4 regions of the Sporosarcina sp. OR05 genome follow, and region 3 is predicted to be linked to each of the others. Evidence: riboswitches for the same ligand, from Rfam matches in the RefSeq annotation. Region 3 holds a riboswitch; each other region holds the start of a gene.

Region 1 (3,121 bases), on a different contig from region 3:
AGCTTCCACAAGTTGGAGACGAAGTGAAAGCGGACGAGCCATTTGGTAGCGTAGAATCTGTTAAAACCGTTTCTGAGCTATATGCGCCAATCAGCGGAAAAGTACTTGAAGTAAACGAAGAATTGGAAGATAGCCCTGAATTGGTGAACGAATCTCCATATGAAGGCGCTTGGATGATCGTCGTTGAAGCATCTGACAAAGCGGAACTTGATGCATTAATGTCTGCTGAAGACTATGACAAAATGACAATCGGTGAGTAAGCACAACTAGAGCGCTGGAGCTTTCCGGCGCTTTTTCTAATGGCCTAAGGAGGCAGGGAAATGGAGTTTCGTAGAGTCGTTGTCGTAGAAGGCGGTGCTGACCGAAAGCGATTGAAAAAAGTGTTGGCAGAGCCAGTCGAGATTATTTGTACGAATGGAACAGTGAGCCCTTACCGCATTGAAGAGTTGCTGGCACCGTATGAAGATGACCAGATTTATATTTTTGTCGATGCAGATGACTCCGGAGAAAGCATTCGGACTTTATTTAAACGAGAATTTCCTGAAGCCCTCCATTTATACACGGAACGCGTCTACAGGCAAGTCGAGACGACCCCTTATCGCACGCTTGCAGCAATTTTACTTGCAGAAGGTTTTCATGTGCATCCTGAATTTTTACTTTGAAGGTGATAGAACTGAACACGATCCAAACATGGACACGTGAACAATGGGAACAAAGCAAAAAAGATCTCCCGCTAAGCGTGTTTTATTTATATACACCGATGTGTGGCACTTGCGCGGTTGCGTCAAAAATGATGGAAGTCATTTCTGTGATGAAACCAGAGTTGCCAATTGGAAAGGCAAACTTGAATTATATCGAAGATCTCGCCGTCGATTATGAAATCGAAAGTGTTCCTTGCCTGCTCATTCAGAAGGAAGGATATGTACGAGAAAAAATCTATGCTTTTCAATCTATTCCGCATCTTTTAGAAAAAATGGGTTTGACATGATTGAAAGTTCTATGGTATAAGTATATCTAATAAATTTAACGCAAATTGAATATGTCGCTCTTATAAAGAGAGGTGGAGGGAAGTGCCCGATGAAGCCCGGCAACCGTCACGAAAGTGAAATGGTGCCAAATCACGCAAAGCGCATGCTTTGAGAGATGAGAGAATGGACGAACGTTGAGATAAACGATAACGTATTGGCCTTTCTGCTTGTCTGCAGAAAGGCTATTCTTTTTGGACAAGATTGTATTGAGGTGAATTGAACATGATCGAGTTGAAAAGTGTAAATAAGATATTTGGTTCGGGAAACACTAGTATAACGGCTGTTGATAACGTCAATCTAGCTATCCATGCTGGTGAAATTTTCGGGATTATTGGGTATAGCGGTGCAGGGAAAAGTACACTAATCCGATTATTGAATGGTTTAGAACAACCTACTTCGGGATCTGTAAATGTCGCGGGTTATGAAATGGCAACCATTAGTGGAAAAGCGTTACGGGAAGCGAGACAAAAAATTAGTATGGTGTTCCAGCATTTCAATTTGCTTTGGTCGCGGACTGTAAAAGAGAATATCGCTTTTCCATTGGAGATTGCAGGCCTCAAAAAGGATGAAAGAGATCGTCGAGTCCAAGAATTAATTGATTTAGTTGGCTTGAACGGCCGGGAAAATGCGTACCCATCCCAATTGTCAGGCGGACAAAAACAACGGGTCGGCATTGCCCGGGCGTTAGCAAATGATCCACAAGTATTGCTATGTGATGAAGCCACTTCAGCACTTGATCCGGAAACGACGGATGCCATCCTCGATCTGTTAACGAGCATTAACGAGCGACTTGGTTTGACCATTGTTTTAATCACACATGAAATGCATGTCATCCGTAAGATCTGTCACCGTGTAGCGGTCATGGAAGCGGGGCGAGTTGTGGAAATCGGGAACGTCCTCGATGTGTTCCAATCACCAAAAGCGCCAATTACAAAGCGTTTTGTCTCTCAAGTGACAGAACCGACCGGCACAGAACAAGCGTTAGAACATTTAAAATCCGATCATGCAGCTGGAACGCTCGTAAAATTAGTATTCGTCGGTGAACGAACAGAGCAACCGGTATTAGCAAACTTAATTCGTACATTTGGAATCGACGTCAACATCGTGCAAGGGAACATTTCGCACACAAAAGGTGGAGCATATGGGACATTGCTGTTGCAATTGATTGGCGATGCAACAATCGTCAACGAAGCGATTGACTTCCTTCATTCCGAAGGCGTACAGACGGAGGTGATCGACCATGATTGAAACACTTTTACCAAATGTTAAATGGGATAAGATGTGGGAAGCGACGATCGAAACACTCTATATGACAGCTGTTTCAACCGTCTTCACGTTCGTGATCGGTATCGCGCTCGGTATTGTGCTCTTCCTTTCAAGTCCTGGCCAATTATGGGCGAACAAACTGACTTATGCCATTACCGGAGCGGTCGTCAACATATTCCGTTCAATTCCATTCATTATTTTAATCATCTTGTTAGTGCCGGTAACGATTTTCCTAGTCGGCACGATGCGTGGTCCGAACGCCGCACTGCCTGCACTTATTATCGGCGCAGCACCGTTTTACGCACGTATGGTGCTCATCGGTTTACAAGAAATTGATAAAGGTGTACTGGAAGCTGCACGGTCAATGGGTGCAAAGACGAGTACGATTATTTTCAAAGTACTTTTGCCCGAATCAAAACCCGCATTGTTCTCCGGTATAACCGTTACAGCCATTGCATTAGTCGGCTATACAGCGATGGCAGGAATTATTGGTGCTGGCGGGTTAGGGAATCTTGCGTATTTCCAAGGATTCCAACGAAGTCAGAATGATGTCATTCTCGTTGCAACGATTTTAATATTAGTCATCGTTTTCATCTTTCAATTCATTGGTGATGCCATCGTCCGTAAGTTGGACAAACGGTAAGTGAATGTCAGGTCAAACCTGTTCATTATAAAAAACAACTAAGAAATGGGGAGTCAATTATGAAGAAGTATTTGGCGGGGATTTTATTAGCAGTACTTGTACTTGCATTAGCAGCTTGCGGAACAAGCGATAAGAACAATGCAAGTGGCGGAAAAGAAGAGTCTACGAAATTAGTTGTCGGTGC
Region 2 (3,121 bases), on a different contig from region 3:
ATCGCAGTCAAGATAAAATTAGATGTCCCATTTAAAATGCCCTGCACCCGATGGACACGATCCCCCGCCAACAGATTTTCGATTGTCCGGATAATTGGAATACCACCAGCCGTTGTCGCTTCGAAACCGACTTGTACGTCTCTGAATTCTGCGTGTTTCAATAAAGCTGGGCCATGTTTGGCAAACATCTTTTTATTAGCCGTAATGATATGGATTCCCTTTTCAATCGCCTGCGACAAATACGTGTACGCCGGCTCTTCATCCACAATTGCCTCAAAAATGATATCGATTTCTGGATCGTTCAAGATGTCGTCAATCGAATATGTTACGAGGACACTCGGAGCGACCGCCCTGTTCTTTGTAACGTCTCTTACTAAAATAGAAGCAATTTCAATCGTATAGCCTGTATGTTGTTTCAATTGCTGCCTTTTTTCGTTTACGATCTTATAAACGCCTTCTCCGACAGTTCCGAAGCCGATTATAGCGGCTTTTATTGACGGTATGCCGCCACCTCCCTATAATCTTTCGCTGCTGTAGCCTCTTTTCCTTGTCATGTACTAAAGAAAAGGAGACCTCCCCCTTATCGCTGCGTCACAGGTACCGCTTTTGCAATTGCCTGTTCAAGATCAGCAATAATGTCTTCAGGTGATTCAAGACCAACCGATAGGCGAATCAACTCTTCAGGCACACCTGAATTTTTCAAGTCCTCTGCAGAGAGTTGCTGATGCGTCGTAGAAGCCGGATGGATAATGAGAGACTTTGCATCACCCACATTCGCCACATGAGACCAAAGGGTAATGTTGTCAATCACTTTACGACCTGCTTCACGCCCGCCTTTGATGCCGAAAACAATAATTGAGCCGAAGAATCCATTCTTCAAGTATTTCTTCGCATTCTCATGTGTCGGATGGTTTTCAAGGCCTGCATATGTCACCCATTCAACAGACGGATGAGCCTGTAAGAACGCGGCAACTTTTTGCGCATTTTCGTTATGACGCGGAATTCTTAAGTGCAAAGTTTCTAGACCTTGCAGGAAGTTGAATGCACTATCCGCATCTAAGCAAGGGCCGAAATCACGTAACAATTGCACACGAAGCTTTGTCGCAAACGCTGCAGTTGCTGCATCAATACCATAACGTAGACCATTGTAAGTACCATCTGGTTCTGTGAAACCTGGGAACTTGCCTCGTGTCCAGTCGAATTTCCCTGCATCTACGACGACACCACCAATTGTTGTACCATGTCCTCCAATCCATTTTGTCGCAGAATGAATGACTACGTCTGCACCAAATTCGATTGGATTTGATCCGTATGGGGATGCAAATGTGTTATCAATGAGGAACGGTATTTCGTTTTCATGGGCAATGTTAGCGACCGCTTCAATGTCGAGCACCTGTAGGCTCGGATTTCCAATTGTTTCAGCAAAAATGGCTTTCGTTTTATCCGAAATGGCCGCGCGGAAGTTCTCAGGATCCGCAGCGTCAACAAATTTCACAGTAATTCCGTAACGAGGGAGTGTCACGGCGAATAAATTATACGTACCACCATATAAATTGCTTGCTGCAACAATTTCATCTCCTGCACCTGCAATATTTAAAATGGAAAATGCAATAGCTGCCATTCCTGAAGAGAGCGCAACTGCAGCAGTGCCTCCTTCGAGTAACGCGACGCGTTCTTCAAAAACAGAGACCGTCGGATTTGTAATGCGCGTGTAAATATTGCCTGCTTCTTGCAAGCCAAAAAGGTTTTGGGCGTGTTCAGTATCGCGGAAAACAAAAGCGGTTGTACGGTGAATCGGCACTGCGCGTGAACCTGTGTGAGGATCCGGCTTTTGGCCACCGTGTAAAAGAAGAGTTTCAGGTTGAAGTGAGTTGTTCGTCATTGTCATTACCTCCAAAAGTTTTTTTAAGATGAATGAGTTCGATGCGGAGGCGATGGGGTTTTAGGAATAAAAAAATAACCCCTTTCGCTAAGAAGAGGGTTACGCTTACGCTTATTCCTCCCCTTATCTTTCAGTCCGTTCGCACGAATCTGTAGGAAGTAGCACCTTTGCAAGTTCATCACTTGCCGGTTGCCGGGCATCGCAGGGCCTAGTCCCTCCGCCGCTCTTGATAAGAGTATGGGTATTCAGTTTTTCATCTTGTGCTACAGTATAGGCTTCTTTTTTTTCAATGTCAAGTAGTTTTATAGAATTTTTCTGAACCTTGTATTTACACTGAGTGTTATGATAGGGGTATGTTATTTTACTAACAACGACTTACCTTTCTAGTGTGTACGTCTATTTTTAATTTGGAGGAATTCCTATGACAATATGGATTATCGGCATCATTCTATTTGGTTACTTGGTTGGCTGCCTACATGGATCGACGGTAGCGCAATGGTTTTCTGGGGTTAATCTAAAAGAATCCGGTGTGAAAAATGCAGGTGCATCGAATGCTACAATCGTATTAGGCAAACGGTTTGGCGCACTTGTCGCAATTATTGATATCGGCAAAGGAATTTTTGCAATCCTTGCCGTGCGCTTTATTGCCGAGCGTGTAGGTTTTTCAGTTGAGTCATTAACTGCCCTATTATTTTTGGTAAGTGTGGCAGTCGTTTTCGGCCACAATTTTCCGTTTCATATGAAATTCAATGGCGGGAAAGGGACTGCTACCATTATCGGAGTGTTATTTGCTCTTGACTGGCGCTTCGGTCTTGCAGGACTTCTTTTATTTATAATCTTTGCATTGCTCACAGACATTCTTGTGTTTGGCGTCCTGATGCTGTACGGAACATTTCTCGCTGCTGCCATCTGGATGGTCGGTGTTTGGCCAATTGTAATCGCTATTGCCCTTTTCGTGATGGCTATTTGGAAGCACGGAGAAAACATTCAACGGATACGTAATGGAACCGAACCAAGGATTCGTGCGGTTTTCAAGAAGAAGTGAGCAATCCTTAAATATAAAAACCCGTATGAAGACAAGTATCACGAACTTGTTTTCATACGGGTTTATATTATTTTTTAATAAAATCAAACGAGAAATTCCAGTGAGTTCATCGTTTAAGATATTCTTTTAACTCTTTTTCGATGTCTTAAGCGAGTACTGCACCAGTGGCTATTGGTATGAAGATCAATGAGCAA
Region 3 (3,121 bases):
CACATCTGGAAACTTTAAAACTATTCTATACATCGATTTCTGTTAAAATAGGAAACGTTGTAAAGAAAGGAGAACGATTGTATGTCTGTTTTATTGAAGAAATCGGTGTTTTTTGATTATGTTCAAATTATTATTGGGGCGACTTTTGTCGGCCTTGCATTTAATATATTTTTGTTGCCATCTCGTATTGCAGCGGGTGGGATTTCTGGGGTAAGTACGATATTGTACGAGCTATTCAACTATAATCCGGCTGTCGTCCAATGGATCATTAATATCCCACTAATTGTACTTGGACTTGTGCTTGCAGGAAAAGAATTTAGTGTGAAAACGATTGTTGGTACGTTTTTTGTCCCGTTTGTCATCTTTTTAACGCATGATATTAACTTGTCCGTTGACAACCCTCTACTCAGTTCTATTTATGGTGGCATCATGCTTGGTATTGGGTTAGGAATTGTGTACCGTGGGAATGGCTCGACTGGCGGCACCGCTTTAATTGCACAATTGTTGAAAAAGTATACAGGCATTTCAAGCGGTTTCTCACAATTGATTGTCGATGGAATTGTCGTTGTCACTTCAGCATTTGTATTTAATTTTGAACTCGCTTTATACGCACTCATGGCCATTTATGTTACAAGCAAGGTGATTGACTTCGTGCAATTGCAAACTTCCCCGACGAAGTTAGTGCTCATTATTACCGAACATGAAGATAAAATCCAAGCGGTCATTCAAAATGAGATCGACCGTGGTTTGACGAAAGTAAAATCAACAGGTGGGTTTTCAAACAATGACAAGACGATGATTTTCTGTGTAGTGGAACAATCAGAAGCCGTTTATTTGAAAAAGTTGTTACAAACTGCTGAACCGAGCGCTTTTGTCATATTCCTGAATGCTTCTGAAATTTTGGGGACAGGCTTTTCGAGAGCGAAAGTAAGACTGTAAGAAATAAGTATACAATTCTGTATAAAATGATATAATGGACAACAAAAGAATAATTCTTATCAAGAGAAGCTGAGGGATTTGGCCCGATGAAGCTTCAGCAACCTCTGCTTTTGCAAAAAGGTGCTACCTCCAACAAGATGTTAATCTTGAGAGATAAGAGCGGAGACCGTTAAAAATCCTCGTTCCTATCTTAGGAATGAGGATTTTTCACATGAATAGGAGGAATTTACATGCCGATTAATATACCTGAACAATTGCCAGCAAGAGAAATGTTGAAAGAAGAAAAAATATTTGTGATGGATGAAGGGAGAGCTACTTCTCAAGATATCCGTCCATTAAACATCATCATTCTCAATTTAATGCCTGAAAAAGAGAAAACTGAACTGCAACTATTGCGGTTATTAGGAAACACACCCTTACAAGTAAATGTATCTTTTTTGAACACCGCTACATATGAATCGAAAAACGTCAGTAAAACGCATTTAGATGCATTTTATACAACATTTGAGCATGTGAAAAATCGCCGCTATGACGGTCTAATTATTACGGGTGCACCAATTGAGCATCTTGCATTCGAAGACGTAACGTATTGGGATGAACTGCAACAAATCATGGATTGGTCCAACACGAATGTCACATCCGTTTTGCACATATGTTGGGGCGCTCAAGCAGCTCTTTATCACCATTATGGCATTAATAAATTTGAACTCCCCAAGAAGTTGTCGGGTGTATATGAACATACATTGACGGATCCGACGGTAGAGCTTGCGCGTGGCTTCAACGATTTGTTCACCGCTCCTCATTCTCGTTACACATCCGTATCAATTGAAGAAATTGAGCAGGACAATCGCCTTCAATTGTTGGCTATATCTGAAGAAGCGGGAGCTTTCATCATACTTTCGAAAGATGGCAAACATATTATGGTGACAGGGCATTTGGAGTATGATGCATGTACGCTTGGTGAAGAGTATGCGCGTGATATTGCAAAAGGCATTGCAATCGATGTTCCGGAAAATTATTTCCCGCACGATGATCCAACGAAGCAACCGTTGAATACATGGCGCTCGCATACGCATTTGTTGTTCTCCAACTGGCTGAACTATTATGTGTATCAAGAGACACCATTTGAATGGAAATAAAAGTAAAGCTAGCATTGGCACATGTTGCTGATGCTGGCTTTTTTGGCTTCAATGCGTTTTTCGAGTCAATAAAAACAGCATTCAAATTAAGTTAAAAGCTTTCAAATTTCTCTACAACTTGCATTCCTATTCGATTACGTATTTCTCTTCTGAATAAGTCCCTCTTTCTGCTGCAAACTAGTGTACAGAGGAGGTAAGAGAACATGGAATTAGAAGGGTTACTGGAATTGAAGTTTTGGGAAATGCTTTTGCGGACGACAACTGCTTTTATCATCTTGCTCATTCTTGCAAGGATTATGGGGAAGAAACAAATCTCACAATTGACGTTTTTCCATTATGTGACGGGTATTACGATTGGATCGATTGCTGCCGAGATATCCGTTAATTCGGAAACGCATTTTTATAATGGCAGTATATCCTTAATTTGGTGGGCTTTATTGACGGTTTTTGTGAACTTCTTAACAATCAAATCAAAGAATTTACGAAAGTTGTTAGATGATCAGCCAACAATCCTTATTTTAAAGGGGAAAATAAGTGAACAAGGCATGAAGAAAGCCCGTTTCACATTAAACGACCTAAATATGATGCTTCGAGAACAAGGCATTTTTACTGTGACCGATGTTAACTATGCGATACTTGAAACGAATGGGGAACTGAGTGTATTAAAAAAAGCGAGCCAGGAGCCAGCCACACGAAAAGATGTGAATGCTCCTAGCCCTGAACCAAAATATCTTCCGACTGAGATTATTTCTGATGGGAAGTTAATGAAAGAAAACTTAACCGAACTTCATTTGACGGAAGAATGGGTGTATCTCCAGTTGAAGAAAAAGGGTATTGGCAATGTTGAACAAGTTTTTTATGCTGAAATACTGGGCGATGGCACACTCCATGTCGATGAGCGAACCGGTCAATAAATTACGCAGTCGGCGTGACTTGTAACGTGGCAACTCCAGTAGTAATTGCAGCTTCACTAACAGCTTGTGCAACGGCACTTGCGACACGATCATCAAAAGGATCTGGAATAATATAGTCTTCGTGCAAGT
Region 4 (3,121 bases), on a different contig from region 3:
CATCCACCTTCGATATTGAATACGCCATTATCTGACCAACCGTGCTCATCATCACCGATCAATTTACGGTGAGCATCTGCTGATAGGGTAGTTTTACCAGTACCTGATAATCCAAAGAATAAAGCTACGTCGCCTTCTTCTCCAACGTTTGCGGAGCAATGCATTGGAAGAATTCCTTGTTCAGGAAGCAAGTAGTTCATAACAGAGAAAATAGATTTTTTCATTTCTCCAGCATATTCTGTGCCACCAATTAACACAATTCGCTTCTCAAGTGATACAATGATAAATGTTTCGGATTTTGTGCCGTCAACAGCAGGATCTGCTTTGAAAGATGGAGCAGCAAGAATCGTAAATTGTGCTTCGTGTGTTTTCAACTCTTCCGCAGTTGGGCGGATGAATAGATTGTGGACAAACAAGTTTTGCCACGCGTATTCATTAATCACTTGAAGTGACAATTGAGAGTCTTTATCTGCACCTGCAAAGCCTTTGAATACGAACAATTCGTCTTTCGTTTTCAAGTGATTTAGTACTTTCGTATATAGGGAATCGAAAATTTCAGATGAGATCGGGCGATTCACTTTGCCCCAATCGATTTTATCTTTTGTTGAAGCTTCTTCTACAATATATTTATCTTCTGGTGAACGGCCAGTGTACTTTCCAGTTTTTGCAGTAATTGCGCCATCTGATGAAAGTTTCGCTTCTCCGCGAGCAGTCGCCTTTTCAACCAATTCCGCCACTGAAGGCTGTACATTGACGTTGTTGCCTGAGAGCAACTCGTTTAGTCCATTTTCAATTTTCGCTGAGATCATAGTATCTTACCGTCCTTTGCATGTAATCCCATCGTGTGGGTTTCATCACATTTCCGTAAATAGTATAACACATTTAGAATAATAATCTATACTAATTAAAAACTCAAGCACTAAACTCAGAAAAGATTTGACAAAATCCAATCTTTTTCGTAGCATAGGTAAATGAACGGATACTCTTATCCCGAGCTGGCGGAGGGACAGGCCCTATGAAGCCCGGCAACCTGCGCGGACATTGTCTGCGAAAAGGTGCCAAACCTGGAGCAAGGTACGATTCCTTGGACGATAAGAGTGAAAGGTGCTGCTTTTGAAATCATGCCTTTCCTCATGTATTTACGTGAGCGAAGGGCTTTTTATATTTATTTAGCTTTATGTCAATGATTGTAGAGGGAGAGACGTGTAAGACGGTCAACGAACCTCTAGCTGGCGTTTGAAATGCCTACTAAATAAATATAAGCCTACGGCGGAAGTCAAAATTTGCCGAGGCCTAATCGATTTTATATGCCCTTAATCCTTGTGTATGTTGACGTCGACTCTCTTCAGGCGTGGAACAAAACTGGGACAAATAGAGTACCGTATCAATATTTGCAAGCTGTTAAGGAGGAAATTACATTGACTAATCGCCGTTTGTTTACATCAGAATCGGTAACTGAAGGACATCCTGACAAAATGTGTGACCAAATCTCGGATGCCATTTTGGATGCAATCCTTGAAGAAGACCCGAATGCACGTGTTGCGTGTGAAACGACCATTACAACTGGTCTCGTGCTCGTCATTGGGGAAATTACTACAACAACGTATGTGGATATTCCAAAAGTTGTTCGTGATACTGTGAAGGAAATTGGGTACACGCGTGCTAAATTTGGTTTCGATTGGGAGACATCTTCCGTCTTGACATCGATCGATGAACAGTCACCGGATATTGCAGCAAGTGTCGACCAAGCACTTGAAGCGCGTGAAGGAACAATGACAGATGAGGAACTTGAAGCAATTGGAGCTGGGGACCAAGGATTAATGTTCGGTTTTGCGTGTAATGAAACACCTGAACTCATGCCGTTGCCAATTAGTTTATCCCATAAACTTTCACGTAGACTAGCGTACGTGCGTAAAGAAGAAATTCTTTCCTATTTACGTCCGGACGGTAAAACGCAAGTGACCGTTGAGTATGACGAAAACGACAAACCAGTTCGCATCGATACAATTGTTATCTCAACACAACATCACCCGGATACGCCACTTGCACAAATACAAAAAGAAATAAAAGAGCATGTTATTCTGCCAGTCGTCCCTGCGGAATTGTTAGATGATGAAACAAAATACTTCATTAATCCATCTGGCCGTTTCGTTATCGGTGGACCTCAAGGGGACGCTGGTCTAACAGGACGGAAAATCATCGTTGATACGTATGGCGGTTACGCCCGTCATGGTGGCGGTGCATTTTCAGGGAAAGACGCGACAAAAGTGGACCGCTCTGCATCTTACGCGGCACGCTATGTGGCAAAAAATATCGTAGCAGCAGGATTGGCTGAACGTTGTGAAGTGCAACTCGCATATGCAATTGGTGTTGCTAAGCCAGTATCCATTTCCATCGATACATTCGGCACAGGAAAAGTCGCTGAAAGCAAGCTCGTTGAAATTGTTCGAGAATTGTTCGACCTTCGTCCAGCAGGCATCATTAAAATGCTTGACCTTCGTCGTCCAATCTACAAACAAACAGCTGCTTATGGACATTTTGGGCGTACGGATATCGAATTGCCATGGGAACAAACAGATAAAGCGGCTGCGTTAGTGGAAAAAGCTGGCGTTGTCACGCAATAAGTATCTACAAACCGGGAAGCATCCTTGCTTCTCGGTTTTTTTGGCTACAGTGGACACCGTAATAGTAGGAAACTATTCCATTAGCAAAGCGTCTAAATCTATAAGTCGGAGGAGGGTGAGGGGTGTAGTTGGCTTTGAGCATTTTATTATTATTGGTCATTGGCGGGATAGCACTAGTTAGCATAGCAGCGATTATCATCCTATTAGTAGCAGTTAAGAAATAAAGGTGCAGCTCGAGTGAGCAGCACCTGTTTCAGTCTTAAATGGTATTTTAATGTTACAAGCTATCACAATTCGTCTCTAACGACCCGTTTACTTTTGCATTTGCTTATATATTTGCCCTTTTTCGATGTAACTGTTGACAACGCGTTCCATTTCTTTGCGATCCTCTTCATTTAAATCGCGGACAACTTTGGCAGGAGACCCTAATGCAAGGCAACCAGGTGGGATTTTCTTACCCGGAGGAACAAGCGCTCCTGCGCCGATGAAGGCACCTT

The links. A riboswitch is a leader RNA that binds a small molecule or an ion and turns the genes downstream of it on or off. The one in region 3 is predicted to bind S-adenosylmethionine.
Region 1: it holds a riboswitch for S-adenosylmethionine, as region 3 does, so the genes downstream of both, NRI27_RS08390 (methionine ABC transporter ATP-binding protein) here and metA (homoserine O-acetyltransferase MetA) in region 3, are expected to answer to the same signal.
Region 2: it holds a riboswitch for S-adenosylmethionine, as region 3 does, so the genes downstream of both, NRI27_RS12170 (O-acetylhomoserine aminocarboxypropyltransferase/cysteine synthase family protein) here and metA (homoserine O-acetyltransferase MetA) in region 3, are expected to answer to the same signal.
Region 4: it holds a riboswitch for S-adenosylmethionine, as region 3 does, so the genes downstream of both, metK (methionine adenosyltransferase) here and metA (homoserine O-acetyltransferase MetA) in region 3, are expected to answer to the same signal.

What each region holds. Positions count from the first base shown of each region.
Region 1 is NZ_JANKJL010000003.1:271,576-274,696, forward strand. Features, by position in the region: gene gcvH (glycine cleavage system protein GcvH) at 1-260, shown strand, start outside; gene NRI27_RS08380 (toprim domain-containing protein) at 321-662, shown strand; gene NRI27_RS08385 (thioredoxin family protein) at 665-988, shown strand; SAM riboswitch class I at 1,046-1,150, shown strand; gene NRI27_RS08390 (methionine ABC transporter ATP-binding protein) at 1,251-2,276, shown strand; gene NRI27_RS08395 (methionine ABC transporter permease) at 2,269-2,937, shown strand; gene NRI27_RS08400 (MetQ/NlpA family ABC transporter substrate-binding protein) at 2,997-3,121, shown strand, end outside.
Region 2 is NZ_JANKJL010000008.1:3,576-6,696, reverse strand. Features, by position in the region: gene NRI27_RS12175 (homoserine dehydrogenase) at 1-503, opposite strand, end outside; gene NRI27_RS12170 (O-acetylhomoserine aminocarboxypropyltransferase/cysteine synthase family protein) at 581-1,882, opposite strand; SAM riboswitch class I at 2,003-2,118, opposite strand; gene NRI27_RS12165 (glycerol-3-phosphate acyltransferase) at 2,304-2,927, shown strand; gene NRI27_RS12160 (hypothetical protein) at 3,092-3,121, shown strand, end outside.
Region 3 is NZ_JANKJL010000001.1:312,169-315,289, forward strand. Features, by position in the region: gene NRI27_RS01415 (YitT family protein) at 82-939, shown strand; SAM riboswitch class I at 993-1,099, shown strand; gene metA (homoserine O-acetyltransferase MetA) at 1,170-2,078, shown strand; gene NRI27_RS01425 (YetF domain-containing protein) at 2,282-2,992, shown strand; gene NRI27_RS01430 (NAD(P)-dependent malic enzyme) at 2,994-3,121, opposite strand, start outside.
Region 4 is NZ_JANKJL010000002.1:23,033-26,153, forward strand. Features, by position in the region: gene pckA (phosphoenolpyruvate carboxykinase (ATP)) at 1-809, opposite strand, end outside; SAM riboswitch class I at 983-1,098, shown strand; gene metK (methionine adenosyltransferase) at 1,419-2,624, shown strand; gene NRI27_RS04360 (gamma carbonic anhydrase) at 2,937-3,121, opposite strand, start outside.